Regions from separate parts of the Sodalis sp. RH19 genome, predicted to be linked through region 1. Evidence: predicted binding sites of a transcription regulator. Region 1 holds the regulator's gene; the other holds the start of a gene.
What was found. Region 1 encodes ArgR, which controls arginine synthesis, uptake and breakdown. Its sites were predicted from a motif close to ANTGAATAAAAATACANT; they were not measured.

Region 1 (16,390 bases):
GGATTACTGACCTGGCTGATCGTGATGACCATTATTTTATTTATTGTCGGTGGTATCGGCATTCGTACCATTCAGCAAAGTTCACGTTCCCTGCAAGCCATTAACCAGGTTCAGGGCGAGGAGCTGGGCCTGTTATCCCGCAGCTATAACGCTTCGCTCAGGGCGCGCACAGAGGCGTCACTGGCGGTAAGGCAGTATGAGACCGGCCTTATCAACGAAGCCCAGGCATCGACGGCCAATGTCAAGGCGTTGGCCAAGCTGGCCGACCAAGATATGGCGGCGTTTCTGGCGACCGGTTCGGTGACCGCCGAGGGCGCCAGGCGCGCCCAGCAGCTGAACCTGGTGTATCAGCGTTATAATGAACAGGGCGTTAAGCCTGTCATGGTCGCCCTGAATAATGCGAATCCGGACGGGTATTATCAGGTGCTGGAGACGCAGCTTACTCCGCTCAGCCTGGAGATGGATAAGGCGCTGGACACTTTTCAGCACTATGCGCTGCAGACCGGGCAGCAGATCCAGCGTGACGCCGCCGATGCCGCCCGTATCCAGTTGATGCTGACGATTGTCGCCTGTGTGCTGGCCCTGGTGTTGTCGGTGATAGCCTGGCTGGCGGTGCGCAGATTTATCCTGCGTCCGCTGGATGGCGCCATTGTCCATCTGGAACATATTGCCGCCGGCTCGCTGTATTATCCGGTGAGCGCCAGTAAAGCCACCGAGCTGGCGCGTCTGAACAATGCGCTGTCGTTGATGCAGGATGCGCTGGCCGGCACCGTGAGCGAGGTGCGTGTGGCGGGCGGCCAAATCGATACCGGCACGCGGGAATTGGCCCAGGGCAATACCCATCTTTCCCAGCGGACAGAAGCCTCCGCCGCGGCGCTTGAACAGACGGCGGCGAGTATGGAGCAGCTGACCCAGACGGTGAAACTGAATGCCGAGCATGCCCGTCAGGCCCATGAGCTGGCCAGGGCGGTGTCCGATACCGCCGACAAGGGGAGCGAGGTGGTCTGTTACGTGATTGAAAAGATGCAGGCGATTACCGCGAGTTCGCGTCGTATCGCCGATATCCTGGGCGTGATTGACGGTATTGCGTTCCAGACCAATATCCTGGCGCTGAACGCGGCGGTGGAAGCGGCGCGCGCCGGCGAGCAGGGCAGGGGATTTGCGGTGGTGGCCGGGGAGGTGCGTAACCTGGCCCATCGCAGCGCGGAGGCGGCGAAGGAGATCAAGGGGTTGATCCAAGAGTCGCAGGGGCGGGTTAACGAGGGGTCGGAGATGGCCCATACCGCCGGCGAGACCATGGATGAAATTTCCGAGGAAGTGATGCGGGTGACCAAGCTGATGCGTGAGATTTCCAATGCCACCGATGAGCAGAGCCGCGGCATTGAACAGATTAGCCTGGCGGTGTCGCAGATGGACGCGGTGGCGCAGCAGAACGCCTCGTTGGTGGAGGAATCAAGCGCGGCGACGCGTTCGCTGCAGGCGCAGTCGCAGCAGTTGGCGAAGAGTATGGCGGTGTTTCAGCTTGAGGAGGTGGCGGCAGTGGCGGAAGAAGTGAGTGACGTGGAGGCGGCGGCCTGAAGGTGTAGTACCGCTGATCTGGCGTTGGCGCGTGCTCCCTTGGACATATCTGTGTTGAGTTCGGCGTTGGCGGGCAGATATGGTCCGGCCATCATATTGGGCACCCGTGAATATGGATGTCGCCACGGCGGGGGGGTGTAGCTTGCGGCGGGGGTTATGTCGTTGCGGTAAGGTTTATGATGCCGCGGTGCAGGTTTCGCTTGCAGTGCGTTCGGTTGTTATATGCAGTGCCGGCCGCGCGGAGGTCAAAGAGGCCGTACCGCGACGGCCTCTTTGACCTCCGCGCGGCCGGCAGATCGTGCGCCGCTGCGCGGTTCCCGGCAGCGCTGCATCCCGGCTTTTTGGACCGCCCGATATGCGCTCCCAGCGCAATCCGGGCTTTCGCCGCTCCCGGCGGCTCATCCAGCCGCGATGCGCGCCGCCGGCGCACTCTATGCCGGCATCACGTCAACACCATCGCCTGTGAGCAAATCGGCGTTTTGGGGTTCTTAGCGGTATGCGCTTACCGGGAAAACTATCAGTATTCATTTTTTTAGTGGCTGATGGCTGAAAGCGTATTTTTTACTGCTAAAACTTAACGCTGAATGATGAATGTTTTACTGTTCGACTGCATAACGATAACGGGTAAGGGCATGTCTGAATAACCGGTTTTTCGCTGCGCCAGCTGTATTCCCTACTCGTTGCATCCCATATTAGTTAATCCTATGCCGACGCCTGACCTTATCCTAAGCAACAGCGCCGCTATCGCTTCATAACATGCAGTACGAACAGCGACATGTGGACCGGCATAAAGCGCGCTGACGGCGCCTGTGCCCCCGGCATGAGCCGCCGGGAGCGGCGAAAGGCCCGGTGGCGCCGGGAGCGCTAACCGGGCCGGTGCATCACGGGGGCATGGGCGGCGGAAGGCATCGCGCAGCGACGCGCGACCTGCCGGGCGCGCGGAGGTCAAGGAGGCCGTCGCGGTACGGCCTCCTTGTCGCTTGCCGGCACCGGGCACGCCATATAACCACCGAACGCACGGCAAGCGAAACCCGCACTGCGGCAACATAAGCCCCCCGCAAGCGCCAGCGAAATCCCAGCCAAAGCTGGCCGCTTTCCATTTAAATGCAGGCAAATGCAGGCGAAAAGGTTCGTCTATCTCTGTTACGGCGTGCTGTATACGCAGCAGCCCTAATGGGCGCGCTCTCCCTTGAACACGTCTGCTTTGAGATGAGTGTTGGCGGGCCTAGCGCGCCATGGGGCGCTCGGTCGGGCGGGAAAAGCACGCCCGATTCGACCCCATTGGCACGCTCTCCCTTGAACACGTCTGCTTTGAGATGAGTGTTGGCGGGCCTACCGCGCCATGGGGCCTCGGTCGGGCGGGAACACCACGCCCGATTCGACCCCATTGGCACGCTCTCCCTTGAACACGTCTGCTTTGAGATGAGTGTTGGCGGGCCTACCGCGCCATGGGGCCTCGGTCGGGCGGGAACACCACGCCCGATTCGACCCCATTGGCACGCTCTCCCTTTAACACGTTTGCTTTGAGATGAGCGTTGGCGGGCCTACTGCGCCATGGGGCCTCGGTCGGGCGGGAACACCACGCCCGATTCGACCCCATTGGCACGGTCTCCCTTGAACACGTCTGCTTTGAGATGAGTGTTGGCGGGCCTACCGCGCCATGGGGCCTCGGTCGGGCGGGAACACCACGCCCGATTCGACCCCATCGGCACGCTCTCCCTTTAACACGTCTGCGTTGAGTTCAGCGTTAGCGGACCTGCCGTGCCGCGAGGCGTGGTTATTATTCGTCGGGGAAATCGCGCATAAAGCGCTCAGCGTCGTTGACCATGGATTCGGTGCCGACAAAGAACGGCGAACGCTGGTGGAGCTGTTGCGGCACGATATCCAGGATGCGGTTTTTGCCGTCGCTGGCCTTGCCGCCGGCCTGTTCGGCCAGGAACGCGACCGGGTTGCATTCATACAGCAGGCGCAGTTTGCCCTGCGGATGCGTGGCGGTGCTGGGATAAAGGTAGATGCCGCCCTTGAGCAAATTGCGGTGGAAGTCGGATACCAGCGAGCCGATGTAGCGGGAAGTGTAGGGGCGGTGAGTGGCCTCGTCCATCTCCTGGCAGTATTTGATGTATTTTTTAACGCCGTTGGGGAACTTGATGTAGTTGCCTTCGTTAATGGAATACATATTGCCGGTGGCCGGGAAGCGTACGCTTTCGTGGGAGAGGCAAAATACGCCGATGGAAGGATCGTAGGTAAAAGCGTGGACCCCGCAGCCGGTGGTATAAACCAGCATGGTGGACGAGCCGTATACTACGTAACCCGCTGCGACCTGCTTGCTGCCGGGCTGGAGGAAATCCTCGAGCGTCACCGGCGTGCCCACCGGCGTGACCCGGCGGTAGATGGAAAATATCGTGCCTACCGAGACGTTGACATCGATATTGGATGAGCCGTCCAGCGGGTCCATCAGCACGACATATTTGCCGCTGGTGGAGCGCTCGCCGTCAAAAATAACGATTTCGTCTTCTTCTTCGGAAGCAATGCCCGCTACCTGTCCGCGCGCCTTCAGCGCCGCTTTTAATTTTTCATTGGCAAACAGGTCGAGTTTCATCTGCACTTCGCCCTGGATATTGGATACGCCGCTGGTGCCGAGGATATCCACCAAACCCGCTGTATTAATATCGCGGTGAATGATCTTCGCCCCTAATTTTATCGCGGAGAGTAACGCGGTAAGTTCACCGGTGGCATGTGGAAATTCGTGCTGTTTCTCTACGATAAATTCGCCTAACGTTTTCATATCACTTTCCCTGGATCCAAAGAATGACCATGTTGCTAAGGATGAAAAGCGGTACAATCGATTTTCACTGACCAATTTCACTGACCGATTTCACTGACCGAGTAACAGTCCGGTTAACCTGACAGAGCTAACACTCATCGATTTGCCGCTTACGTATGTAATGCAGTTTAGCTTAAACGAATGCGAGTACATCATCAAATCCGTTTATATCAGTCGGCCGCAGCGGTAGAATGAGCCGCAGTTCGTGTTAAAAAATGGAAAAATTATGCGCATACACATTCTCGGGATCTGCGGCACATTTATGGGTGGGCTGGCGATGCTGGCGCGCGCGTTGGGGCATGAAGTGACCGGGTCCGATGATAACGTCTATCCCCCGATGAGCACGCTGCTGCAGGATCAGGGCATTGTGCTGATCAAGGGTTACGATCCGGCGCAGCTGACGCCCGAGCCGGAACTGGTCATTATCGGTAATGCGATGAGCCGCGGCAATCCCTGTGTGGAAGCGGTACTGGAGCGGGGTATTCCTTACATGTCCGGCCCGCAGTGGCTGCACGATCGCGTGCTGCAGCAGCGTTGGGTGATAGCGGTGGCCGGCACCCATGGCAAAACCACCACCGCCGGCATGGTAACCTGGATCCTGGAGGAGTGCGGCTATCAGCCGGGGTTCGTGATAGGCGGCGTGCCGGGGAATTTTACCGTTTCCGCACGTTTAGGAGACGGCGCGTTTTTTGTGGTGGAAGCGGATGAATACGATTGTGCGTTTTTTGATAAGCGTTCCAAATTTGTCCATTATTGCCCGCGCACCCTGATTCTTAATAACCTTGAGTTCGATCATGCGGATATTTTTGACGATCTGAAAGCCATCCAAAAACAGTTCCACCATCTGGTCAGGCTGGTGCCCGGCAAAGGGAAAATCATCCTGCCCGATAACGACCCGCATCTGAAGCAGGTGATGGCGATGGGCTGCTGGAGCGAGCAGGAATATGTCGGTGAGGAAGGCAGCTGGCGGGCGAAAAAAAGCGCGGCGGACGCCAGCCGGTTCCAGGTCTTCCTGCAAGGCGAGCTGATGGGCGACGTGCAGTGGGATCTGGTGGGCGAGCACAATATGCATAATGGCCTGATGGCGATTGCCGCCGCCCGTCACGTGGGGGTGCAGCCGGCCGATGCCTGCCGGGCGTTGGGATCCTTTATCAATGCCCGCCGTCGTCTTGAGCTTAAAGGGACTGCCAACGGCGTGAAACTCTATGATGATTTCGCTCACCATCCCACGGCAATCCTGGCGACCCTAGCCGCGTTGCGCAGTAAAGTTGGCGGTACCGCGCGTATTCTGGCGGTGCTGGAACCGCGCTCCAACACCATGAAAATGGGCTTGAATAAAAATGAGCTGGCGCCTTCGCTGGGCCGCGCCGACGAGGTATTTTTATTCCAGCCCCAGCATATTCCCTGGCAGGTGAGCGAGGTGGCGGAGGCGTGCGTACAGCCGGCGCATTGGAGCGCCGATGTCGATACGCTGGTGGAAATGATTGTCAAGACGTCGCAACCGGGCGATTACATTCTGGTGATGAGCAACGGCGGCTTCGGCGGCATTCATGAAAAACTGCTGGCGCAGTTAAACCTGAAAGCCGGCCTGGCGGTGTAGGCGCCGTGCGCAAGCCAAAAAAAACCCCCGCAAGCGGGGGAAAAGGTTCGCCGGATAGGACGACGAGAGGGAATCGGCTGTCCGCGTCTTGGGTTATTACTGGACACAGGAATAACTGAGGGCGACGACGGCATAACCGCTTTGACTTCTGGAGTAAACTCTTACTGCACTGCGTTATTGATTATTTTTTCAAGCCTTGACGAACCCGCCGGCTTTCAGCAATTCAGCCCAGGGCGCGGCGGCAAGTCGCTGCCGGTGCCCTCCATCCATGTGCTTATTTATACAACTCGGCCGTGGCGTGCCAGGTATCATTTTCACGGGCTTCCGTGATGTGGTATGCCGTTGCGCCTTTGGCTTCAGCAGCTTGATTCAGCGCCTGATGGATGTCGGAAGGCGCGCCTGCGATCCCGCCTACGCTTACGGTGCCGAACGAATGCAAGCCGCTGGCCTGATCCTGCGAGATTGATTCTGCGGCGAAGGCGCCGAAAGATAAGGCTGACATTACGGTCATCAGTGATACTGCGGTTTTAATTTTCATGTTTTATACCTCTACTATTCTTTTGACTGACGTTCTTCATGCTGTTCTTTATTGCTGACAACAGGATGTAAAACGTGATGTTCATCACGAAACAAAGTATACACTAGTAACGGCAGGTATTAGTAGTTTGCTCATAATTTATTATGAAACTTTATTTCTGTACTTTCGCATGATATAAGAAAAAGCTATTAAAAGTGGTTGAATAATATACAATTCATGTTAAATAATTGTAATTTCAATCAGATAGCGGTTTTTAGCCAAACGTGCTGTCTGGCCGGCTTCCGGCGGTGGAAACCGCCGCGGTGAAACCATAGAGAGAATATTAGCGGGGCTTAGGGCCACAAAGGCAGCATCATTTGTGGCGTGATTACGCTTTTGCAGCGGCATAAAAGAGATGAAAAGCACGAATGTTAGGCGCTGGCGTTATAAAGCGCCCGATCGTCGGCTTAGAGTTCCTGTTCAAACAGAATAAGGATGGCTTCGTAAAGCTGCTTTACGCTAAAACCCTTGGCGGGGGTGGTAAAGATCGTATCGTCCCCGGCTATGGTGCCCAGGATGCCTTCGGATTTACCCAGGGAATCCAGCAGCCGCGCGATAAGCTGGGCGGCGCCGGGACTGGTATGGATAACGATAACCGCGTCGTTGTGATCGACATCCAGCACCAGGTTTTTCAGCGGACTGCTGGTGGTGGGCACGCCCAGTTCCGCCGGCAGGCAATAGACCATTTCCATCTTCGCGTTGCGGGTCCTTACCGCGCCGAATTTAGTCAGCATCCTTGATACCTTGGACTGGTTAATATTTTCAAATCCCTGTTCTTGCAATGCAAAAACGATTTCACCTTGGGAGCTGAATTTCTCTTCCTTAAGCAAGGCCTTAAAAGCTTTCACCAGTTCTTCTTGTTTAAAGTGGTTGCGCATATTTTCCCAAACCAGTAGCCAGTATTGTACGACGAATTATGCATAAATTTGCATTTTTATGCAATAACAATGCGCAGCCACCGCCAGGATGGCCAAATTAAGTCGGCAAAACAATCAGCTTAGCAATATCTATTCAAACCGACCATGACCGGGCTCCCATATTTCATGGCCGTTAAAAGTAAAGAGAATGTTATTAATTTGATGTTGTTTTAACCATTGCTGTCGGTGTAGTGTGGACGCTAACCACGGGTATTGAACGGCGGCGACAGGCATTATCCGGTGAGGTCATCCGGCATGGGAATTCGGGCGGCTAATAGGGATAAAAAAGGGAAGTTAATGCGTCAATTCTCAAATTTGCGATCGCTGATTTGTTTTTACCCGTTTATGTCTCTATGATCATAACCAGATGATTTGACGGCATTTAATTTTTCCTATAATAATAAGGAGATTAGAATGAAAGTCGCAGTTCTCGGCGCAGCGGGTGGCATAGGCCAGGCCCTTGCCCTGTTGCTCAAAACCCAGCTCCCTCCAGGTTCAGAACTCTCTCTTTATGACATCGCCCCCGTAACGCCCGGCGTGGCGGTCGATCTCAGCCATATTCCCACCGCGGTCAAGATTAAGGGCTTTAGCGGCGAGGACGCAACCCCCGCCTTGGCAGGGGCGGACATCGTTCTTATTTCCGCCGGCGTGGCGCGTAAGCCCGGCATGGATCGCGCCGATCTGTTTAACGTCAATGCGGGCATTGTACGCAACCTGATCAACCAGGTGGCGAAAGCCTGTCCCACGGCGTTAATCGGCATTATCACCAATCCCGTCAATACCACCGTGGCGATTGCCGCTGAAGCGCTGAAGAAAGCCGGGGTGTATGACAAACGCAAGCTTTTCGGCGTCACTACCCTGGATATCATCCGTTCCAATACTTTTGTCGCCGAGCTGAAAGGCTTGCGGCCCGAGGACGTGGAAGTGCGTGTGATTGGCGGCCATTCCGGCGTCACTATCCTGCCTTTATTGTCACAGGTGAAAGGGGTGAGCTTCAGCGAGCAGGAAATCGCCGATCTCACCCGCCGTATCCAGAATGCCGGCACCGAGGTCGTGGAAGCAAAAGCCGGCGGCGGTTCGGCCACGTTATCAATGGGCCAGGCGGCGGCGCGGTTCGGCTTGTCGTTGGTGCGCGCCATGCAGGGTGAAGCCGGCGTGGTGGAATGCGCGTACGTTGAAGGGGACGGCGAATTTACCCGTTTCTTTGCCCAACCGCTGTTGTTGGGCAGACAAGGGCTGGAAGAACGTCAATCCATCGGTACCTTGAGCGCGTTCGAACAGCAGGCGCTGGAACAGATGAAGGATGTGCTGAAGAAAGATATCGAACTGGGCGAAAAATTCATCAATCAGTAGCCTGTACGCCGCGACCCGGAACCCTGGGCCGCGGCTGTTAGCGATCGCCATCGCACGTGCCGGCGGTGGGACGCGCCGGTCATCTGCCGGCCTCCGACCCTTTCCCCTTCATTTGGTCCCTTCCTCATCAGGTTAAACGTATTTTACCCCAGCTTATGTGGACATGTTTTTCATCATTTACCAGCATGTCTTATCGGCGATTTCTGCAATTAAAAACGCGTTTTACCTGCCGCTAGGTTAATTACCTTACTTAATTATTCTATTGATAAATAGTGTTTATTTTCAGTTTATGGGATAAAAACCAACCACGATCTCATTTTTACATCCGTTGTAGCGCTTACTGCTTTTTTTGTGTTGTAATTGACGTAACGGCAAGCCGTAATGGCTAAACTGCAAAAGCGAACCTATAACGGAACCGTGCCTGGGTAAGACCGCTGCGTTAAAAGGGTTTTACAGGTATTGCGGAATGGAGATAACGAGAGTTATTACCAGACAAGGAGGGAAACGATGGCACTAAAAAAGGAATGGATAGCCACGCATGAACTGATAGGCGTCGGTGGGTTGCCTAAAACGCGCCAAGGCCTGAACCGGCGGGCGCGCGAAGAAGGCTGGCATAAAAGGCGACGCGAAGGGGCACGCGGCAAGGCTGTGGAATATGCATGGCAAAGCCTGCCCGACACGGTAAAAAAAACGCTGTCGCTCCGTTCCGGTACTGCTGAATATAAGGTCTCGCAGCAGGAACCTTCTTCCACCTGGCTGGAAATTCACCGACAGTCTCTCCTGCGCGGAACGCGACTTCGTGGTGTCGTTTATTTTAAGGGAGGGCGTTTTAAACCTGTTAAAACGCCTGGATTATCCCGATGAATCCCTGGCGGGACTCGATCGGGAGTAGGAGGGTAAGACCGGCGCGCCCGGGGGCGTATTCCGGCCTGGTTTACTGTCAGCGGGAGCGTATCAGGCTTTTTCTGTCAACCAACTGATTCGTCTTTGGATCAATGTAACGGCTGGGCCAGATTTCCAGTGGGTGTATGCCCAAGGCATTCCCTATAAGCCATTCGCCTTTCGGCCATGGGCGGGTCATGGCGTTCGCCAGGGTTGACGAACTCAAGCCTGCATCCCGAGAGACGGCCGCAAGCGTGGTGCCGCGTTTACGTAACGCTGCAATGATATCGGCGGAGTGCCAATCTTTTATCCTTTCACACATATTCAATCCCTTGCTGCTCACTGAGGGTAGGTAAATGCACTAATTAGCATAAGTAAGTAACCCGTAGTTGATTTCACTATGCCACCGGAAAATTTATAGCACATTTTTTCCTAAAGTTTTTCCACCATTTTCTCAATGATGTCAAATTTTGCTATGGACGTCCCTTTTTGGAATGCAAAAGATATGAAAAAAGCCTGGTTTAAGACCTGTGAACTCATTGGTGTAGCCAAGCTTCCGGGTACCCGGCAAGGCATTACCGCGCGGGCACGGCGGGAAAACTGGATCCGCCGTCCGGTCGTGGGCGTGCAGGGAAAAGGCCTGGAATTCGCCATTGAGAGTTTACCAGCCGAAGTGCAACAAGAGCTCACCAGCCGGCAAATGCAGGAAACGCCCGTTGCCGAATACCTGATCAATCCCGCGCGCAAGGCGCCGGAAAAAGACCCTCTCGGGGCCTGGATGGCTATATATCAGCAATTTCAACCGGAGGAACGGGATGAGGTCATCAGCCTGGTGTTGCGCGAGGGGATTACGGGGTTTCTGACGCGCCTGGGCATGACGCCCAAGCGCTGATAATCACCGGGAACGGATTTGCCGGCGGGTTTCCCGCTATCGGCCGCCGGTTTCCTAAAATTGCCGTTGCACCGCCAGGTGCGCCAGGCTTTCCAGCGCCTGGCGAAAAGGGGTCGGCTCCAGGCAGGCGAGGCAGGTGATGGCGTTATCCGCTTCCGCTTCCGCACGCTGCCGGGTGTACTCGAGGGAACCGCACTGATGCATGGTTTCCAGTACCGCGTCGAGCAGGTGGCGGCCGTTGCCCTGGATAATGGCCTCGCGGATCATCGCCGCCTGCCGCGCGTCCCCGTGGCGCATGGCATGCAGCAGCGGCAGGGTGGGCTTGCCTTCATTCAGGTCGTCGCCGGTGTTTTTGCCCAGGGTCTTGCCGTCGGCGCCGTAATCCAGCAGATCATCGATTAGCTGGAAGGCGGTGCCCAGGTAACGGCCGTAATCCCGCAGGGCGTTTTCCTGCTCGGGGGTGGCGCCGGCCAAAATGGCGGAAGATTGCGCCGCCGCCTCGAACAGGCGGGCCGTCTTGCTGTAAATCACCCGCATGTAGCTCTCGATGCTGATATCGGGATCGTTGCAGTTCATTAACTGTAATACTTCGCCTTCGGCAATGACGTTAACCGCCTCCGACATCAGCGCCAGGACCCGCAGCGATTCCAGGCCGGTCATCATCTGGAAGGCGCGCGTGTAGATAAAATCCCCCACCAGGACGCTGGCGGCATTGCCGAACGCCGCGTTGGCCGTGGCCTTGCCCCGGCGCATATCGGATTCGTCAACCACGTCGTCATGCAATAAGGTGGCGGTATGGATAAATTCAATCAGCGCTGCCACGGTCACATGCTTTTTGCCGTCGTAATGCAAGGCCCTGGCCGCCAGCACGGCTATCATCGGGCGGATGCGCTTGCCCCCGCCGCTGATGATGTAGTGGCCAAGCTGATTGATAAGCGCGACTTCGGAGTTCAACTGCTCGAGGATAATCGCGTTGACGTCCGCCATATCATGTGCGGTAAGTTCTGTAATTTGATCAAGGTTCATTATTGTCTTTAGGCTTTATTTTAACCGTTAGATAGTAACGCTGCTCATGGGGCCAGATGGTAGAAACTGTGTTACTGATTGTACTTGAAAAATGCCAGAGATAAATGCCGGTGAAGAAACTGCGCTTTTTTCGTCTCCTGTATGTATTCTGCACTTGTCATAGGGCGCTTTTTTGCGTAGAATTCGCGCCCTATTGTGAATATTTATAGCGCACTGTGGACGAATCTAAGTTGAGTGCGCGGAAAGCGGAGTTTTTTATGTACGCGGTTTTCCAAAGTGGTGGTAAACAACACCGGGTCAGCGAAGGTCAGACTGTTCGCCTTGAAAAGCTGGACATCGCAACGGGTGAAACCGTTGAATTCGACCAGGTGATGATGATTGCCAACGGTGATGACATTCAGATCGGCGTTCCTTTCGTCAATGGCGGAAAGATTCAAGCTGAAGTAGTTGCCCATGGTCGTGGCGATAAAGTGACGATTGTTAAATTTCGTCGCCGTAAGCACTATCGTAAGCAACAAGGCCATCGTCAGTGGTTCACTGACGTGAAAATTACCGGTATCGGCGCCTAACAGGGGAGCACACTCATGGCACACAAAAAGGCTGGCGGCTCGACTCGTAACGGTCGCGACTCAGAAAGTAAACGCCTGGGCGTCAAACGCTTCGGCGGCGAAGCTGTTTTAGCAGGCAGCATCATCGTTCGCCAGCGTGGAACTAAATTCCACCCCGGCACCAACGTTGGTTGCGGTAAAGACCACACTCTGTTTGCTTTGGCTACTGGTAAAATCCAGTTCGAAGTTAAAGGACCGAAAAACCGCAAGTTTGTCAGCATCGTAGCAGCTGAATAAATTTTCCGTTTTTTGCTGGCCGCGGCTCCGATAGCCCGGCCCAGGCAACACGTCCCGATAACAGAGCAAAGCCCCGCAATTCTTGCGGGGCTTTTTACTTTTCTTTCCGGCCACGTTTCGCGTTAAACACTCATGAAGACAAATCAGCAGGCGGGACAGCAGGCAGGGGTGGGCATCATGCTGGCGCTCACCACCGCAATGTGCTGGGGGGCGTTGCCCATCGCCATGAAACAGGTGCTCACCGACATGGAGCCGTATACCGTGGTCTGGTACCGTTTCATCATGGCGGGTATCGGTCTGGCCGTCATCCTGGCGCCGCGTCGCCAACTGCCGTCATTAACGCTGTTTTTGCGCTGGCGCTGGCTGATGATGCTGGTTATCGCCACCGCGGGCTTGCTGGGCAACTTTATTTTCTTCAGTTCGTCGCTGCAATACCTTAGCCCGACCGCGTCGCAGGTCATCGGCCAGCTTTCGCCGGTGGGCATGATGTTCGCCAGCGTGCTGATCCTTAAGGAACGCATGCGCGGCACCCAGATTATCGGGGCGTTGATGCTGATAAGCGGCCTGGTGATGTTTTTTAATACCAGCCTGCTGGAGATCTTTACCCGGCTGACCGACTACACCCTGGGGGTGATCCTAGGGGTTTGCGCGGCGACGGTCTGGGTCTGTTACGGCGTGGCGCAAAAGGTTCTGCTGCGCCGGCTGGCCTCGCAACAGATCCTGTTTTTACTGTATGTTTTGTGTACAATAGCCTTATCCGTCGTGGCCAAGCCCGCGGCGGTGATGCACCTAAGCTTGTGGCAGGTTGCCTGCCTGGTATTTTGCGGTGCCAATACATTGGTTGGTTACGGCGCGCTGGCGGAAGCCATGGCGCGCTGGCAGGCGGCGCAGGTCAGCGCTATCGTCACGCTGACGCCCCTGTTCACCTTACTTTTTTCGGATTTGCTGTCACTGGCCTGGCCGGATTATTTCGCTGCTCCGGCGCTGAATATTGTCGGTTATCTGGGCGCGTTTGTCGTGGTGGCGGGTGCGATGTTTTCTGCGGCGGGCCATCGGTTCCTGCCCGTGCGGGCCAAAACAGGACCGGTGCTGCCCATCAAGCCGCCCGGCAAATGAATTACGGAGAGTTTCCATGAAGTTTGTAGATGAGGCCGCCATCGTGGTGGTCGCGGGCGACGGCGGCAACGGTTGCGTCAGTTTCCGGCGGGAAAAATATATTCCTAACGGCGGTCCTGACGGCGGCGACGGCGGGGACGGCGGCGATGTCTATCTGCTGGCGGACCGGAACCTGAACACCCTGATCGATTATCGCTTCGAAAAATCCTTCCGCGCTGAACGCGGTCAAAACGGCCAAAGCCGGGACTGCACCGGCAAACGCGGCAAGGACATTACCATCAAAGTCCCGGTGGGCACCCGTATCCTCGACCAGGGCACCGGTGAAACCATGGCCGACATGACCCGCCATGAGCAACGCGTCATGGTGGCGAAAGGCGGTTTCCACGGCTTGGGCAACGCGCGCTTTAAATCTTCCATTAACCGCGCCCCGCGCCAGAAAACCGACGGCACCAAGGGCGAAAACCGCGAACTGCAGCTCGAACTGCTGCTGCTGGCCGATGTCGGCATGCTCGGGCTGCCCAATGCCGGCAAATCAACATTTATCCGCGCGGTGTCCGCCGCCAAACCCAAGGTGGCCGACTATCCCTTCACCACCCTGGTGCCGAGCCTTGGCGTGGTGCGCATGGATAATGAGCAGAGCTTTGTGGTCGCCGATATCCCCGGCCTGATTGAAGGCGCGTCCGAAGGCGCCGGCCTGGGCATTCGTTTCCTGAAACACCTTGAGCGCTGCCGGGTGCTGCTGCACCTGATCGATCTCGCCCCCATCGATGAATCGGATCCCATCGAAAACGCCCGGATCATCGTCAAGGAGCTTGCGCGCTACAGTGAAAAGCTGGCCGCCAAGCCGCGCTGGCTGGTATTTAATAAGATCGACCTGCTCGACCCCGAAGAAGCGGATCGCCGGGCCAAGGCCATAGCCGCGGCGCTCGGCTGGCAGGAACAGTTTTATATTATTTCCGCCGCCAGCCAGCAGGGCGTTAAAGCGCTGTGCTGGGACGTGATGGCCTTCATTAACAGCCATCCCCACGATCTGCCGGCTGAAGAGGCCGCCGCCCCGGTCAAGGTTGAGTTTATGTGGGATGACTATCACCGCGAACAGCTGGAAAAAACCGAGATCGTCGCTGAAGAGGACGATCTGGACGATGACGATTGGGACGAAGATGATGAAGAAGGCGTGGAATTTATCTATCACCGCTGACGGTTCTGGATTTGCCGCGATCCTGCACGGGTTGCATTAATACGCGCCCGGGCGGCCTCACCGCCGCTACAACGCCCCTACCGCTGTTTGCGGGGGGGCGTTTTTTTATGGACGAGGGGGGCGCCAATCAGTTGTTTTGATAGATATCTTTATATAACCGGCTTTCGAAACGTACCAGGGGAATGCGCCTGGCCTTTTGATCCTCGGGCGGCACCGCGTATCCCGAGAGATACTGCACAAAAGCCATGCGCTGGCCGCTGACGGTGGTGATAAAGCCCGCCAGGTTATAAACCCCCTGCAACGAGCCGGTTTTGGCCGAGACTTTACCGTCCACGCCCGCCTCGTGCAGCCCGGCGCGATACATCAGCGTGCCGTCATATCCCGCCAGCGGCAGCATGGAGATGAAATCCAGGGTTTGGTCATGCTGGCCGATATATTGCAGCACCTGCATCATGGTGGCCGGTGAAATCAGATCGTGGCGCGATAAGCCGGAACCGTCGACGATAATGGTATTGCCCAGATCGATGCCGGCCTGCTGGCGCAGGATTTGCCGTACCGCGTCCGAACCGGCGCGCCAGGTGCCGGGCACCTTGAAACGCTCGCGGCCGATGGTGCGAAATACCGTATCGGCAATCATGTTATCGGATTTCTTCAGCATCACCCGCAGCAAATCATGCAGGGGCGCGGAATACGTCTGCGCCAGTATCTTGCTCGGCGCGCCGGGAACGGTTTGACGCAGCAGGGTGCCCGCCACCTCGATACCCGCTTCTTTCAGTTCGCTTTTCAGGATGGCTCCCGCATAGCTTGCGCCATCCTGGATGGCAAACGCCAGCGGCAGGGGTTCGGCGCGCTGGGGCAGGCAGCCGGTCAGGGTAAAGCGGTTCAGCTCGCCCGGCACCACGTCCAGCTCGCAATATTGTGCCTCGGGGGACCCTTTCGCCAGGGTGCGTACCTGGCTGTACATCTGCACCGGGTAATACGAGGCCACGCGGATAAACGCATTATCGCCGGCCTTGGGTGCGCTGTAGAGCGAAACGGAGAAGCAGTTGCGATCGACGATGGCCGCGCCCGGCGGCGCGCTGAAGCATTGGGTCAAGTCATTCCACGGCCATCCCGGGGCTTTATCGTGGCTGGCGAAGGCGGAGGTGTCGATGAGCAGATTGCCCGAAACCTGGCGGATGCCCTGCTTGCGCAGTTCGGCGACCATATTGCGCAACTGCTGGCGCCCCAGGGTCGGATCGCCGCTAAAACGGGCGATCAGGTTGCCGCGCAGCACGCCGTTGCCGACCGTGCCGTCGCTTTCCAGGGTGGTGCTGAAACGATAGGCCGGTCCCAGTTGCAACAATGCCGCCAGCGCGGTGATCACTTTCTGGGTACTGGCCGGCAGGGCCATCTGCTGGCTGTGATAATCAATGGCCGGCGTGGGGGCGCCGATTTTTTGTGCAATCAATGCCAGGTTGGCGCCGTCGGGTAACAGTTCCGTATAATTTTCCACCGGCGCGCCGTGCGCGGACAGCATAATAACGCCGGTCAATCCTGTGAGTATTCCTACAAAACGCATAATATTGTGCAACGGCAAAGT
Region 2 (16,390 bases), 510 kb from region 1:
AACGTATTCGAAATACTCATCCCGCACATTCACACAGTGAGGACATCTCCTCAACAATCCCTTCTCCTCAAGTTGCAGGCAAAAGCGTCTACACTCATCAAGAAAATGTTGACTATATGGATAATTTACATTTGAAATCAATGCTCTAGCTAGAGTATCGTAGCTAAATCCTCCTGTAGAGCGTGATATAATAGCCATAGCTACCTGCGTATCGAAAGATTGCATGATGTACCCCATGATGGTCAGCATATATGATTTATAAAAAATTATTGAAACTTTTGCAAGCATCCTTTTTTACTTTAAACCTTTATGTTTCGCTTTCTTTTACAAAATATTATTCACATAAGCATATAATAAATTTTTATTTATCGAAAAATTCAGAATGCAAACAACCATTTTTTAATTCATATTGTCATCCAAGCATCAATATGTCCTATTGTGTATATAAAGATTACCTCCTAAAATACTAGAGACTTACACGCTGCGCACCCAGAAAATCAACCTACAACTATAATCTAGCAACAAGTTTTCTTCCGCAGTCACCGCAAATATCTTCGATTATATCAAAGTGTTTTGCAACCGCACCCACCGGCACAACCATCTGAGCGGAGTCAGTCCCAATGCTTTTGAACGGGCCTCTTCGTGAGGGCAGAATATGTCCACAGTTTTGGGGTCAGTCTAATTTGGATACAAACATGATCGAACCGCGATATGCTCACATTCATGCCCGCATTAGTAAGTTAATATAGATTGAATCTGGTTGACGTCGATTGACTGAAAAGCGGGGCAAGGCCTTGCGGAGACTGAATTTCAGGCATAAAAAAAGCCACCCTTGGGTGACCTGATTGTGTACTAATGGTGCCGAAGGCCGGAATCGAACCGGCATGCCCGAAGGCGGTTGATTTTGAATCAACTGCGTCTACCGATTTCGCCACTTCGGCACTGAAGTTAGTATACGGAAAACGAGGTGCATTATACCGTTAACGCATCCCGGCGCAATACTAATCAGCTTCAGGTGCTGCCGACTGCTGAAAAAACACCCTTCCGGGCGGATTCATGCGGCCGGTATGTGAACCCATCCCGCGCCGGCGCCTTTTTTACCGCTGGCATCCCGGGCACCAGTAAAACGGCCGCGATGCTACCGTGGTTTTTTCTATCGGCCGGCCGCAGCGCTCGCAGGGCTTGCCCGCGCGGTGAAAGACCCGGAAGCGGAACACCGCGCCGTGGTGCTTATTGATATCGCTTTGTCCACGGGTGGCGTAGGACAAGCGCGGGATTTCAAGGATGGCCTCGCACAGGCGGCGCAACTGCTGCGCGCTTAAATCACGCGCCTTGTGCTGCGCGGTCAGGCCCGCCTGCCAGAGAATCTCCACCCGCAGGTAGTTGCCCAGGCCGGCGATAAACGACTGGTCCAGCAGCAGGCCGCCGAACTGGCGGCCGCTAAAGCGGGGCGACGATAGGCGATCGATGACCTCGTCCACCGTCAGGGCCATATCCAGGGCGTCGGGACCGATGCGCAGTAAAAACGGATGCGCGGCCAGTTCATCGGCGCTGAGGATTTTGATATCCGAGGCGCTGTAGAGCAGGATGGCCTGGTCGGCGTTTTCCAGGCGCACCCGCAGATCGCGTTTGGTGACCGGTGATTCCCCGGCCGCGGCCACCCGCCAGACGCCATAGAGCTGGTTATGGCTGTAAAGCACCTGGCCATTGGAAAACCAGGTCAGCAGGGCTTTGCCACGGGTATCGATTTTCTCGATATGCTGGCCCACCAATCCGTCCTCATAAGGCTTAAGGTGGGGAAAAGCGAACCAGGCCCGGGTTATGGGCCTGTTTGCCATCGCCGCCAGCAGGGTATCGGCGGCGCGGCGGATTTCCGGTCCTTCCGGCATTGCTGCACTCCGTTATGTTCCGTTTATGTTTCGTTTCTGTACTTAAGATAGCACCGGCCGTCGGGAATAGTCTTAATTTGCCGTCCGGCGGGGGGTTTTCACCCGTCCGCGCTGGCGGTGCGGCGCGGGTGTGGGGTAGGTTATTCGCAGATTAACAGCCGGCGCGTCCGGCGCGACTATTTCAGGAGTATGCTTATTATGATCACCACCCACCGCAGGTTAATGGCGCTGGCCGTTGCCGCCGCGCTCTGCACCGGTTTGGCCTCGGGCGTGGCCCAGGCGGCCGGCAACTGGATGGATTCGGTTAACAGCGCGGTTACCGAGCTGAATAAATCGTCCACCGGCAACGGGTCCGGCACCGCCGGCGCCACCACCGGCAATAACGCCAGTTCACTGGCCGCCCTGTCGGGCCTGCTGAACGGCGGCGACAAGGCGTTAAGCTCCAGCAGCATGACCAATGCCGCCGGCGTGCTGCAATACTGTGTTAAAAATAACCTGCTGTCCGCCAACGGCACCTCGACGCTGAAGGACCAGTTGCTTGGCAAGCTGGGGATTACCAGCACCGCCAACGCCAAAAGCCAGGATTATCAGGAAGGCCTGGGCGGCCTGCTGACCACCGGTAAAAACGGCCAGGTGAATCTTAACGATCTGAGCAATTCACAACTGGGGCAGAAGGTGAAAACCAAGGCCTGCGATGTGGTGCTGAAACAAAGCAAGAATTTCATTTCCTGACCGCGCGGGATAAGGCGCGGGAACTACCGCGCTGGATATGCCGTCCGGCATGGCATATGCCCGCGGGCGACAACGCCACCTATACTAAAGGGTAGTTGCAATTCTCAGACTAAGTTCAACATAAGGCACATCCACAGTCAGTTTGTGTGTATTAGTTTCCCTCCTCCGCTTATATTCGGTTATCATAAAACCGCCCTTCACATGGTAAACATAATATTAATATCATGCTATTTACACTCAATTAACTATATTATGAAACGCAACAATAATGGCAAGACATGCCAGCGCCAGCGCCCTTTCGCGGTCATTTTATGGCCTTCTCCGGCGCTGAGGCATTTCGTTGGAGATATTTTCGCCTTGTCATCGTTAAAAAATAAAAGATAAAATCATTAGTCACTGAAAGCAGTACGTTAATAATTCTCATGCTATCGATATATAGGAGCAGTAGAAGCAGGATAATAATTTATTTTGCATTTATATCCGTTTAGCTATCGGATATCCCTCAAACCAGCGTTCTAGATCATGACAATTATATGAATAACTTTGATTTCAATTTATTGATAGTACTCAATGCGCTGCTGGAAGACTGTAGCGTAAATCTGGCGGCCAGGAAACTGAACGTCACCGCGCCGGCCATCAGCAAATCGCTGAATAAGATTCGGGGGCTGTTCAACGATCCCATCCTGGTGCGCAGCGGCACAAAACTGATCCCCACGCCCAAGGCTATCGCACTTAAGGAGGATGTGCGCCAACTGGTCAACCGCATTGAGTCGATGCTCAATACCAATATGGCCTTTGAACCCCATACCACCACGGTGTCCTTCACCATCGCGGCGAACGCCACCATCGTCTTTACCCTTAACGCCTCGTTATTCAGCGAAATACAGCGCAGCGCGCCGAATGTCTTTATTAATATGGTGCATGATTCGGAATTTGATGATGATTTCCTGCGCTCCAACGATATTGATCTCTACATTGGCGAAATGCGCGATCTCAATCCGGAAATTACCATCCGCACCATTCACTCGGCCAAATGTTATTTTATGTGCCGCTGCGGTCACCCTATTATTTGTGGGGATAAAAATATGGATAACTTATTGAAATATCATTTTGTCCAGACCAAGGAAAAATACCCGGCCGGGTCGGACGAAGCAATGAAATATTTTTGGTCCACGCGCCATGTGATGGGCACCACGCCCGGTTATATGGCCACCATGAACGCCATTACCCATTCCGACGCGCTGGCCATCGTGCCGGATTTTGTGGTGAATAACCTGCGTAAATTGAATATCGCGGTGGAGTTTTTCAGCGCCGATTTTGATTTGGGCAAACGCAGCATCATCCAGGCTTGGCATTCCAAGCATAATCACTCGCCCTGCCATAAATGGCTGCGCGACCTGACCAAGGTGATGTTTGTCGAGAGTATTAAATGAGTTTTTTACGGTTGTAATAAGAGAGCTGAATCTGAAGGTCGATGCAATGGGCCTGCGCCAATCCAACCCGGCGCTAACAGGTTTTGCCTGTTAGCGCGTCGGGATATCTTTACCGTTTCTTCAAGAGCAACGCCACGCTTATCACCAGGAAGGCCATGCTGGGGAGCAACGCGCCGAACAGCGGCGGCATATTGTACACCAGGCTGAGCGGTCCGAAGATCTGATCCAACACGTAGAACAAGAAGCCGAAGCTGATACCGGTGATCATCCGCACGCCCATCGCCACGCTGCGCAGCGGGCCGAAAATAAACGACAGGGCCATCAGCATCATCACCGCCACCGAGAAGGGCGAGAAGATCTTGCTCCACATATTCAGCTGGTAGCGGCTGGCTTCCTGCCCGCTCTGCTTGAGATATTTGACATAGTCGTATAGCCCGGAAATAGACAGCGATTCCGGGTCGAGCGCCACCACGCCCAGCTTATCGGGGGTGAGGTTGGTTTTCCATTCCCCGCTGAGCGTTTGCCGGCCGGTGATCTGCTGGCTGTCGGTCAGGTCGGATTCATCCACCTGCGCCAGGCGCCAGGTGCCGTCGGTAAAGGTGGCGCTGGCGGCGTAGCGCAGCGTCTGCAGGCGGTTCTCGTGGTTGAAGTGATAGATATTCACCCCCGACAGCTGGTTGTCGCTGACCACCCGCTCGATGTAGATAAAATCGCTGCCGTCCTTGGCCCAGAGACCGTTTTGCACCGACAGCATGGAGCCGCCGTATAACGACTGCGAGCGGAAATTACGCGCCATCTGCTCGCCCTGGGGGGCGACCCATTCGCCGATGGCCATGGTCAGCAGCACCAGCGGGATGGCGGTTTTCATTACCGCCGCGGCGATTTGCATGCGGGTGAAACCCGAGGCTTGCATCACCACCAGCTCGCTGCGGCTGGCCAGGGTGCCGAGCCCCATCAGCGCGCCGAGCAGCGCCGCCATCGGGAAAAAGATTTCAATATCCTTCGGCACGCTCAGCAGGGTATAGAGCCCGGCGCCCGCCGCGGAGTAATCGCCCTGCCCCACCTTGCGCAGCTGATCGACGAATTTGATGATGCCCGACAACGACACCAGCATGAACAGGGTCATCATGATGGTGTTGAAGATGGTTTTACCGATATAGCGGTCCAGTACTCCAAACATCAGGCCGCTCCTCTGATATGTAAACGTTCGCGCGCCCGTCTGAACGGTACGCTGTCCCACAGGTTAAGCAGCAGGGCGATGCCCAGGTAGGCCAGGTTGACCAGCCACATCCATATCACCGGATCAAGCTTGCCCTTGGCGCCGTTGGAGCGCAGCGAGCTTTGCAGCAAAAAGAACACCAGGTACAGCAGCATTGCGGGCAGCATGCTTAATACCCTGCCCTGGCGCGGGTTGACCGCGCTGAGCGGCACCACCATGATAGCCATGATAAACACCGATATGATAAGGGTAAGGCGCCACTGCAGCTCCGCGCGCGCTTCCGGCTGGCTGGATTGCCACAGGGCCTGCAGGGTCATCTGCTCGGCGTCGTTGTTGTTCACCGATACCGCCTGGTGGCCGATGACCGCCTGGTACTGGGTAAAATCGGTAATGCGAAAATCACGCAGCAGCGCGGTGCCCTCGTAGCGGGTGCCTTTATTGAGGTTAACCACCTGCGAGCCGTCGGGACGCTGGGTCATATGGCCCTGGTCCGCCACCACCACCGAGGGGCGCGAATTACCATGCGGGCGCAGCTGCGCCAGGAAGACGTTCTGGAATTCCTGCCCTTTGACGTTGCCGACAAAGAGGACGGAGTTGCCGTTTTGCGCCGCCTGGAACTGCCCGCCCACCATGGCCGCCATGCTGGGGTTGGCCTTGGCCTCCGCCAGCACCTCGTCCTGGTGCCGGGACGACCAGGGCGACAGCCAGATGACATTGGCGGCCGCGAATAACGCCGTCAGCACGCTTAACAGCAGCGCCGCCTTGATCAGTACGCTCTTGCCCAGCCCGCATGCGTGCATGACGGTTATTTCGCTTTCGGCATACAACCGGCTCAGGGTCATCAGTAACCCAAGGAACAGGCTAAGGGGAAGAATCAACTGCGCCATTTCCGGCACGCCTAAACCGAGCAGGGATAACACCAGGTTTGTCGGGATATCGCCGTCTACCGCCGCGCCCAGGACCCGCACCAGCTTCTGACAGAAAAAAATCAGCAGCAGGATAAACAGGATGGCCAGCTGGCTTTTAAAGGTTTCCCGAACCAGATATCTAATGATGATCACGCTTATTTCGCCTGTGAAAACTTGTCTTTTTGCAGGAAAATCGATAATTTCTTCGCTAATGCACTATTAATGCGTATCAATTAGTCACCTTTATCGCCAGATAGAGTATAACAACATTAAGCGTTCGGCTGTGCTATGAGAACGCACTGATTATTGCCGGAATAACGTCCTTTGCGTCGTTCAGATTAACACATAAGAGTTAATGCAAAGGCGGGGGATACGATAGGGAATGAAATATTTTATCCCGGTTGGCCGTCTTTGTCTTTAAGATTCAGGAGAGTGCATGGAGTTCAGTGTAAAAAGCGGTAGCCCGGAAAAACAACGCAGTGCCTGTATTGTCGTCGGCGTCTTCGAACCGCGCCGTCTGTCGCCGATTGCCGAACAGCTCGACAAAATCAGCGATGGTTATATCAGTGCCTTACTGCGCCGCGGCGAACTGGAAGGGAAGGTGGGCCAGACATTGCTGCTGCACCATGTTCCCAATGTGCTTTCCGAGCGTATCCTGCTTATCGGATGCGGCAAGGAACGCGAGCTGGATGAGCGCCAGTACAAGCAGGTTATCCAGAAAACCATTAATACGCTGAATGACACCGGATCAATGGAAGCCGTCTGCTTTTTGACCGAACTGCATGTCAAGGGGCGTAATACCTACTGGAAAGTGCGCCAGGCGGTGGAAACCTCCAAAGAGTCGCTTTATACCTTCGACCAGCTGAAAAGCAATAAGGCCGAACCGCGCCGGCCGCTGCGCAAGATGGTGTTTAACGTGCCCACCCGCCGCGAGCTTACCGGCGGCGAGCGCGCCATCCAGCATGGACTGGCCATCGCCTCCGGCATCAAGGCCGCGAAGGACCTGGGCAATATGCCGCCCAATATCTGCAATCCGGCCTACCTGGCATCCCAGGCGCGCCAGCTGGCGGATAAGTACGGCAAGACCACCACCACCCGCGTTATCGGCGAGCAGCAGATGAAAGAGCTGGGCATGAACGCCTATCTGGCGGTCGGCCAGGGCTCGCAAAACGAATCGCTGATGTCGGTTATCGAATATAAGGGCAATCCGGACCCGGAAGCGCGTCCGATCGTGCTGGTGGGCAAAGGCTTGACCTTTGATGCCGGCGGCATCTCCATCAAGCCCGCCGACAGCATGGACGAGATGAAATACGATATGTGCGGCGCCGCCACCGTGTACGGCGTGATGCGCATGGCGCTGGAGCTGAGCCTGCCGCTGAACCTGGTGGGCGTGCTGGCGGGATGCGAGAATATGGTTGACGGGCGATCCTTCCGTCCCGGCGATGTGCTGACCACCCTGTCCGGCCAGACGGTGGAAGTGCTGAATACCGACGCCGAGGGGCGGCTGGTGCTGTGCGACGCGCTGACCTATGTCGAGCGTTTCGACCCCGAGCTGGTGATTGACGTCGCCACCCTGACCGGCGCCTGCGTTATCGCCCTGGGCCATCACCTGACCGGGCTGATGTCCAACCATAATCCGCTGGCCCACGAGCTTATCGCCGCCGCCGAGCAGTCGGGCGACCGCGCCTGGCGCCTGCCGCTGGGAGATGAGTTCCAGGAGCAGCTGGAGTCCAATTTCGCCGATATGGCCAATATCGGCGGGCGTCCGGGCGGCGCCATTACCGCCGGCTGCTTCCTGTCCCGTTTCGCCCGCAAATACAGCTGGGCGCATCTGGATATCGCAGGCACCGCCTGGCGTTCTGGCAAGGCCAAGGGCGCCACCGGGCGTCCGGTCTCCATGCTGGCGCAGTTTCTGCTCAATCGCTCCGGTCTCAACGGTGACGAGTAGGCCTAAAAAAGGTAAACTTGTCCGGGCGGCCCAGGCCGCCCGTTATTTTTCCGTTCTCCCCCTCAGGCTTGACTAAAACGGTACATGAAAAACGCAACCTTTTATCTTCTCGACCGGCAGGATCTCCAGGAAGGGCTTAGCCCCATGGAGCGGCTGGCCTGCGATCTGGCGGCGCTCCACTGGCGCGCCGGTAAAAGGGTGCTGATAGCCTGTGACGACGAGGAGCAGGCGCTGAGGCTGGACGAAGCCCTATGGCAGCGGGACCCGGCCGCCTTTGTTCCCCATAACCTGGCGGGCGAGGGGCCGCGCTATGGCGCGCCGGTGGAGCTGTGCTGGCCCAAGCGCCGCGGCAATGCGCCGCGCGAGCTGCTGATAAGCCTGCTGCCGCAGTGCGCGGATTTTGCCTCCGCTTTCCATGAAGTGATAGACTTCGTCCCGGACGAAGACGCATTAAAACAGTTGGCGCGCGACCGGTATAAAGCCTATCGCAGCGTCGGCTTCCAATTGACCACGGCCACGCCGCCAACGCAGTGAAATACGACGCATAATGGAAAAGACATATAACCCGCACGATATCGAGCAGCCGCTGTACGAGCACTGGGAAAAACAGGGCTATTTCAAGCCGCATAACGATACCAGCAAAGAAAGCTTCTGCATCATGATCCCGCCGCCGAACGTGACCGGCAGCCTGCATATGGGTCATGCCTTTCAGCAGACCATTATGGACATTATCGTGCGTTACCAGCGCATGCAGGGTAAAAACACCCTGTGGCAGGTGGGGACCGATCACGCGGGCATCGCCACGCAGATGGTGGTGGAGCGTAAAATCGCCGCCGAAGAGGGCAAGACCCGCCACGATTACGGCCGCGACGCCTTTATCGAAAAAATCTGGCAGTGGAAGGCGGAATCCGGCGGCACCATTACCCGCCAGATGCGCCGCCTGGGCGCCTCGGTGGATTGGGAGCGCGAGCGCTTTACCATGGACGCCGGGCTGTCCGAGGCGGTGAAGGAAGTGTTCGTCCAGCTGTTCAAGCAGGATTTGATTTACCGCGGCAAACGCCTGGTGAACTGGGATCCCAAGCTGCGCACCGCCATTTCCGATCTGGAGGTGGAAAACCGCGAATCCCAGGGATCCATGTGGCACCTGCGCTACCCGCTGGCCGACGGCGCCAGGACCGCGGACGGCCGGGACTACCTGGTGGTGGCCACCACCCGTCCGGAAACCATGCTGGGCGATACCGGCGTGGCGGTGAACCCCGCGGACCCGCGCTATAAAGACCTGATCGGCAAATTCGTCCTGTTGCCGCTGGTCGGCCGCCGCATCCCCATCCTCGGCGACGAGCATGCCGATATGACCAAGGGCACCGGCTGCGTGAAGATCACCCCGGCCCATGACTTCAACGACTATGAGGTCGGCAAGCGCCACGGCCTGCCGATGATCAATATCCTGACCCTGGACGGCGATATCCGCGAACAGGCGGAAGTGTTCGACACCCTGGGCGAGGCCAGCGACGCCTGGAGCGGCGAGATCCCGGCCGAATTCCGCTCCCTGGAGCGTTTTGCCGCCCGCAAGGCGGTGGTCGCCGCCTTCGACGCCTTGGGCCTGCTTGATGAAATCAAACCCCATGCCCTGACCGTGCCTTACGGCGATCGCGGCGGCGTGGTGATTGAACCCATGCTGACCGATCAGTGGTATGTGCGTACCGCGCCGCTGGCCAAGGTGGCCATCGAGGCGGTGGAAAACGACGCTATCCGGTTCGTGCCGAAGCAGTATGAAAATATGTATTTCAGCTGGATGCGTGATATCCAGGACTGGTGTATTTCCCGCCAGCTGTGGTGGGGACATCGCATCCCGGCCTGGTACGACGCCGCCGGCAAGGTCTATGTCGGACGCGACGAGGCCGAGGTGCGCCGTGAAAACGGCCTTGACGCCTCGGTGGCGCTGCGCCAGGACGAGGACGTGCTGGATACCTGGTTCTCCTCCGGCCTATGGACCTTCTCCACCCTGGGCTGGCCGGAGCCGACCGAGGCGCTGAAGACCTTCCACCCCACCAGCGTGCTGGTGAGCGGGTTTGATATTATCTTCTTCTGGATCGCCCGCATGATCATGCTGACCATGCATTTCGTCAAGGATGAACAGGGGCGTGCGCAGGTGCCGTTCAAGACCGTGTATATGACCGGCCTTATCCGCGACGACGAAGGCCAGAAGATGTCGAAATCCAAAGGCAACGTTATCGACCCGCTGGACATGGTGGACGGCATCTCGCTGCCGGCGCTTATCGAAAAGCGCACCGGCAATATGATGCAGCCGCAGCTGGCGGACAAAATCCGCAAGCGCACCGAAAAGCAGTTCCCCAACGGCATCGAGCCGCACGGCACCGACGCGCTGCGCTTTACCCTGGCGGCGCTGGCGTCCACCGGGCGCGATATCAACTGGGATATGAAGCGCCTGGAAGGCTATCGCAACTTTTGTAATAAGCTGTGGAACGCCAGCCGCTTTGTGCTGATGAACACCGAGGACCAGGATTGCGGCCAGCATGGCGGCGAGATGAGCCTGTCGCTGGCGGACCGCTGGATCCTGGCGGAATTCAACCGTACGGTAAAAGCCTATCGCGACGCGCTTGACGGCTACCGCTTCGATATGGCGGCCAATATCCTCTATGACTTTACCTGGAACCAGTTCTGCGACTGGTATCTTGAGCTGACCAAACCGGTCATGACCGGCGGCGCCGAGGCCGAATTGCGCGGCACCCGCCATACCCTGGTGGAGGTGCTGGAAGGCCTGCTGCGCCTGGCGCATCCCATAGTGCCGTTTATTACCGAAACCATCTGGCAGCGGGTGAAAGTGCTCAAGGGCATTACCGACGATACGCTGATGCTGCAAGCCTTCCCGCAGTTTGACGCCACGCTTGACGATACGCAGGCGCTGGCGGACGTGGAATGGATTAAACAGCTGGTTATCGCCGTGCGCACCATTCGCAGCGAGATGAATATCGCCCCCGGCAAACCGCTGGATGTCCTGGTGCGCGGCGCCACGGCGCTGACCCGCCGGCGGATTGCGGATAACAAGAGCTTTATCCAGACGCTGGCGCGGCTGCAGAGCCTGGATATCCTGGCGGACGGCGAGAAAGGCCCGGTCTCCATCGTCAAGCTGGTGGAGGAAGGCGAACTGCTGATCCCGATGGCGGGCATTATCGACAAAGCCCTGGAGCTGGACCGGCTGGCCAACGAAGTGCTGAAAATCGATACCGAGATCGGGCGCATCGAGAGCAAGCTGTCCAACGAAGGTTTTGTCGCCCGCGCGCCGGAAGCGGTGGTGGCGAAAGAGCGGGAAAAACTGGCGGGTTATGCCGACGCCAAGGCCAAGCTGCTGGAGCAGCAGGCGACCATCGCCAATTTATAGCTGACAACGAAAGCGTCACCCGCGGGCGTTTGCCGGTCAGGCCATGCCCGCGGGCATGAGGGCGAGCGTAAATCGTCCCTGGCGACATAGACGTGCGCTTATGGCTCACACGGAGGTGAGCCATAAGCGCGTGCCAACGTCCGCGCCGTCGTGCAAAGACGTGGGCGCTCGCTCGGTTCCCGGCCCGGCACACCCGCTTTCAGCGCGTGTGGAGGTTTGCCGGCAATCGACAAAAGTTTAACCGCCGTTTAATTTATTTGCATCCGCCGCCCGCGCGATGCTATTACTCATAACAATAAATCCAGAACGCTTAGTGTCTTTTTTCTTTTTTGGGTAATGACGATGTCCACAGCTACTTCAGTCAATATTCTGGTGCGCCCCATTACGCCGGAAGATAACCATGCCATTGCCGACGTCATTCGCCAGGTATCGGCCGAGTTCGGCCTGACGGCGGATAAAGGCTATACCGTCTCCGACCCGAACCTGGATAATCTGTACCAGCTCTACAGCCAGCCGCGCAGCGCGTACTGGGTGATTGAGTTTGAAGGCAGGATTGCCGGCGGCGGCGGCATTGCCCCGCTGGCCGGCGCGGATGTGGGGATATGTGAACTGCAGAAGATGTATTTTTTATCGGTCCTGCGCGGGCGCGGCCTGGCCCATGAGCTGGCGCTCAAGGCGCTGGACTTTGCCCGCGGGCAGGGGTTTACCCACTGTTACCTGGAAACCACCGCCACCCTGACCCGGGCCATAGCGCTGTATGAACGGCTGGGGTTTGGGCATATCGCCGGGCCGATGGGCCACACCGGACATGTGGATTGCGAAGTCACGATGCTTAAGCCTTTGATCTGACGGCGCGTATGGCCTTAGTGGCGGGTGCCGTTGTCGTCCTGATCCAGAAGGCCGCGCGCCGGCGGGGCCGAGCCGTCAATCCCCTCTTCGCCGTCCTCATCCGCTTCGTCGTCTTCGTCGTCTTCGCCGTCTTCAAAATACGTGCCCCAGCCGTCATAGTTGACGCCCAGGCGCTCGGCCAGGGTAAACAGCTGTTCGACCTGGGTGTCGATAAGTTCCGCGTTCAGCGCGATTTCGCTGACGGCGTCGCAGCACATCAGCACGGAGCCGTCTTCCACTTCCAGCTCTTCGGCATCGGTGACTTCATAACCCAGCTTGAAGGCTTCGACCGCGGCTTTTTCCAGCGTATCGAAATTCTCGGCGGACAGATGGTGTTCGATGGTGTAAAGCGCTTCCGGATCGCTGCCATCTTCCAGCAGCTCTTCGATTATCAAACGCGTTTCGTCACGCTGCTCTTCCAGAAATTGATGTGCCATGCCCTCAATCCTCAATGCGTCGGTCGGCCTGTTAGGAACCTATTTTCCCACAGCCGGGGGTAAGGCTCCAGCTTAAACATGAAAGAATTGATATCAACACTTGAAATTGAATATTCATACATATAAAGTGAATTTAAATTCAATTTACAATTGATTAAGACCGGAGAACGCCGCATATGAGCCAGTTCTATCACCGTCATTTCCTGAAGTTATTGGATTTCACGCCCGCCGAGATCCATGAATTACTGGCCCTGGCCGCCAGCCTGAAGCGGGAAAAACAGTCCGGGCGGGAAACGCCGCGCCTGGCGGGTAAAAATATCGCGCTCATCTTCGAAAAAGACTCGACCCGCACCCGCTGCTCTTTCGAAGTCGCCGCATTCGATCAGGGCGCGCGCGTCACCTATCTCGGCCCGAGCGGCAGCCAGATCGGACATAAGGAATCCATTAAGGATACCGCCCGGGTCCTGGGCCGGCTTTACGACGGCATTCAATACCGCGGCTATGGCCAGGAGATCGTCGAGACACTGGCGCGCCATGCCGGCGTGCCGGTGTGGAACGGGTTAACCACCGAGTTCCACCCTACCCAGTTACTGGCCGATCTGCTGACCATGCAGGAACACCTGCCGCAGAAAACCTTCGCGCAGATGGCGTTCGCCTACGTGGGGGACGCCCGCAACAATATGGGCAACAGCATGCTGGAAGCGGCGGCGCTGACCGGCCTGGATTTACGCCTGGTCGCCCCCAGCGCCTGTTGGCCGGATAAGCAGTTGGTGGCCCATTGCCGCGAACTGGCGCAACAGCGCGGCGGCAATATTACCCTGACCGAGGATATCGCGGCGGGCGTGCGCGAGGTGGATTTTATCTACACCGACGTTTGGGTTTCCATGGGCGAGGAGAAAGCCCTTTGGGGAGAGCGTATCGCCCTGCTGCGTCCCTACCAGGTCAATATGGCGATGCTCCGGCTGACCGGCAACCCAGAGGTGAAATTTCTGCACTGCCTGCCCGCGTTCCATGACGACCAGACCGGCGTAGGCAAACAAATGGCCGAACAATATGGCCTGGCCGGCGGCATGGAAGTGACCGACGAGGTGTTTGAATCGGCGCACAGCCTGGTATTCGATCAGGCGGAGAACCGGTTGCACACCATCAAAGCGGTGATGGTGGCAACGCTCGCGCGGGAATAAGCCGGCGTGCTATCTGTTCAGCGAACCAGGGCGGTGTCGATTTTCACCACCGCTTTGCGCACATGGGCCGGCGCGCCGACCGCGCACAGCGGTTTATGCACTTCGCCGGGGTAATACACCACAAAGTCGCCCGCCTGCATCACAAACTGTTTTTCCTGCTCGCCCGCGGCCAGGAAGGCAATATCCTTATCCGCCAGCCAGTCGGTATCCGTCTTGCCCGCCGGCAGGTTGCTGAAGGTCATGCCTTCCACGCCGTCCAGCACGATCTGGATATCGAGATATTTAGCGTGGAACTCGGCGCGACGCTTTTCCAGCAGATCGGTGCTGTCGTTGGAGATCAGCACAAATACCCGGTCGCCGTCGATATCATGCTTACCCAGCGGCGTCTCGCTGGTAATGTGTTGTTTGACATAGTCGATGGCGTCACGCAGCTTGGCGGGCAGATAAGGCACGAGATCGAGATGATGGATATTACCGGTGATCATAATTTTTCCTTAAAATGAAATATCGTTTCATTATAAATCAGATTGCGCGCGAAAAAAGAGAGTTATTTAACACTTATTTTGATTAGCAAGCCAATCGTTTGCTTATTCATAAATATCGGCGTCTTGGCCCTTGAAGTGTGCCGGCACGCGCGTATAATTCCGGGCAATTTGCCGGGAGGATCAATGAACAGCTGCGTGATTTTTGCTGCCTATGACTGCCGCCGCCTGCCCGCAGGCGGCCAGCTGCCGTTGCTGCTCCCGTTGCCCGTTTTTATCTATCCGTATCAGGCCCCTCGTTGAGGGGCTTTTTTTTGCGCGCTATCCCGGACCGCGATCTACACTTGCGCAAGGCCGGCGTCAACGACACCCGTAAGGAGGACATACATGGCTAACCCCCTTTATCAAAAACACATCATTTCCATTAATGACCTGAACCGCGAGGAGCTGGAGCTGGTACTGCGCACCGCAGCCGGCCTGAAAGCCCGTCCGCAACCGGAGCTGTTGAAACATAAAGTGGTGGCCAGCTGTTTTTTTGAAGCCTCCACCCGTACCAGGCTGTCGTTTGAAACCGCCATCCACCGCCTGGGCGCCTCGGTGGTCGGGTTCTCCGACGCCGGCAATACCTCGCTGGGCAAAAAGGGCGAAACCCTGGCGGACACTATTTCGGTTATCAGCACCTACGTCGACGCCATCGTCATGCGCCATCCGCAGGAAGGGGCCGCCCGGCTCGCCACCGAATTTTCCGGCGGCGTGCCCATCCTCAACGCCGGCGACGGCGCCAACCAGCACCCGACCCAGACCCTGCTTGACCTGTTTACCATTCAGGAAACCCAGGGACGGCTGAATAACCTTAACGTGGCCCTGGTGGGCGACCTGAAGTACGGCCGCACCGTCCACTCCCTGGCCCAGGCGCTGGCCAAGTTCGACGGCAATCACTTTTTCCTGATCGCGCCGGAAGCGCTGGCGATGCCCGCCTATATCCTGAATATGCTGGCGGATAAAGGCATCGGCTACAGCGTGCATGCCACCATCGAGGAAGTGATGCCGCAGTTGGATATCCTGTATATGACCCGGGTGCAGAAAGAACGGCTGGATCCGTCGGAATACGCCAACGTCAAGGCTCAGTTTGTGCTGCGCGCCGTGGATCTGCTGAAGGCGCGCGCGAATCTCAAGGTGCTGCATCCGCTGCCCAGGGTGGATGAAATTGCCCACGAGGTGGACGCCACGCCCTACGCGTATTATTTCCAGCAGGCCGGCAACGGCATTTTCGCGCGCCAGGCCTTATTGTCCCTGGTGTTAAACGATCAACTGGCAGGCTAAGGGGAAAGAGAATGACTCAGGATAATAAACTGCAGGTCGAGGCAATCAAGCGCGGCACGGTGATCGACCATATCCCGGCGCAGGTGGGTTTTAAGCTGCTGACCCTGTTTAAGCTGACCGCCACCGATCAGCGCATCACCATCGGGTTGAACCTGCCGTCGAACCAGTTGGGGAAAAAAGATCTGATCAAGATAGAGAACGTGTTCCTCACCGAACAGCAGGCGAACCAGCTGGCGATGTACGCCCCCCACGCCACCGTGAATCGTATCGATAACTATGAAGTGGTGCGCAAGCTGACCCTGACGCTGCCGGATCGCATCGACGGCGTGCTGACCTGCCCCAACAGCAACTGCATCAGCCGCAGCGAGCCGGTGGCCTCGGGTTTTACGGTCAAAAGCCGCGACAGCCAGGTGCACCTGAAATGCAAATATTGTGAAAAAGAGTTCGAGCATCAGGCGGTTATCCAGAACGCCTGAGCTGGGCACGCGCCGGTTTAGTCCTTATAATGGCCGGCAACGCTTTTTGATTCGCCTATCAACCCCAG

Region 2: argF (ornithine carbamoyltransferase) is a predicted target of ArgR. The motif match lies at 12,984-13,001, and genes of this name have one in related genera.

Annotation. Positions count from the first base shown of each region.
Region 1 is NZ_CP178734.1:3,647,461-3,663,850, reverse strand. It holds gene ACL2XF_RS16605 (methyl-accepting chemotaxis protein) at 1-1,578, shown strand, start outside; gene fbp (class 1 fructose-bisphosphatase) at 3,359-4,363, opposite strand; gene mpl (UDP-N-acetylmuramate:L-alanyl-gamma-D-glutamyl-meso-diaminopimelate ligase) at 4,629-6,002, shown strand; gene yhcN (peroxide/acid stress response protein YhcN) at 6,277-6,540, opposite strand; gene argR (transcriptional regulator ArgR) at 6,987-7,457, opposite strand; gene mdh (malate dehydrogenase) at 7,911-8,849, shown strand; gene ACL2XF_RS16575 (DNA-binding protein) at 9,357-9,713, shown strand; gene ACL2XF_RS16570 (helix-turn-helix domain-containing protein) at 9,790-10,053, opposite strand; gene ACL2XF_RS16565 (DNA-binding protein) at 10,237-10,623, shown strand; gene ispB (octaprenyl diphosphate synthase) at 10,678-11,649, opposite strand; gene rplU (50S ribosomal protein L21) at 11,907-12,218, shown strand; gene rpmA (50S ribosomal protein L27) at 12,234-12,494, shown strand; gene ACL2XF_RS16545 (DMT family transporter) at 12,627-13,610, shown strand; gene cgtA (Obg family GTPase CgtA) at 13,627-14,808, shown strand; gene dacB (serine-type D-Ala-D-Ala carboxypeptidase) at 14,936-16,369, opposite strand.
Region 2 is NZ_CP178734.1:4,158,247-4,174,636, forward strand. It holds partial or broken gene ACL2XF_RS18750 (hypothetical protein) at 545-646, shown strand; tRNA gene ACL2XF_RS18755 (tRNA-Leu) at 857-941, opposite strand; gene nei (endonuclease VIII) at 1,098-1,889, opposite strand; gene ACL2XF_RS18765 (DUF2501 domain-containing protein) at 2,088-2,621, shown strand; gene ACL2XF_RS18770 (LysR family transcriptional regulator) at 3,155-4,054, shown strand; gene lptG (LPS export ABC transporter permease LptG) at 4,164-5,234, opposite strand; gene lptF (LPS export ABC transporter permease LptF) at 5,234-6,334, opposite strand; gene pepA (leucyl aminopeptidase) at 6,618-8,129, shown strand; gene ACL2XF_RS18790 (DNA polymerase III subunit chi) at 8,214-8,663, shown strand; gene ACL2XF_RS18795 (valine--tRNA ligase) at 8,677-11,532, shown strand; gene ACL2XF_RS18800 (GNAT family N-acetyltransferase) at 11,875-12,381, shown strand; gene rraB (ribonuclease E inhibitor RraB) at 12,396-12,857, opposite strand; gene argF (ornithine carbamoyltransferase) at 13,034-14,041, shown strand; gene ACL2XF_RS18815 (YhcH/YjgK/YiaL family protein) at 14,059-14,526, opposite strand; gene pyrB (aspartate carbamoyltransferase) at 14,911-15,846, shown strand; gene pyrI (aspartate carbamoyltransferase regulatory subunit) at 15,858-16,322, shown strand.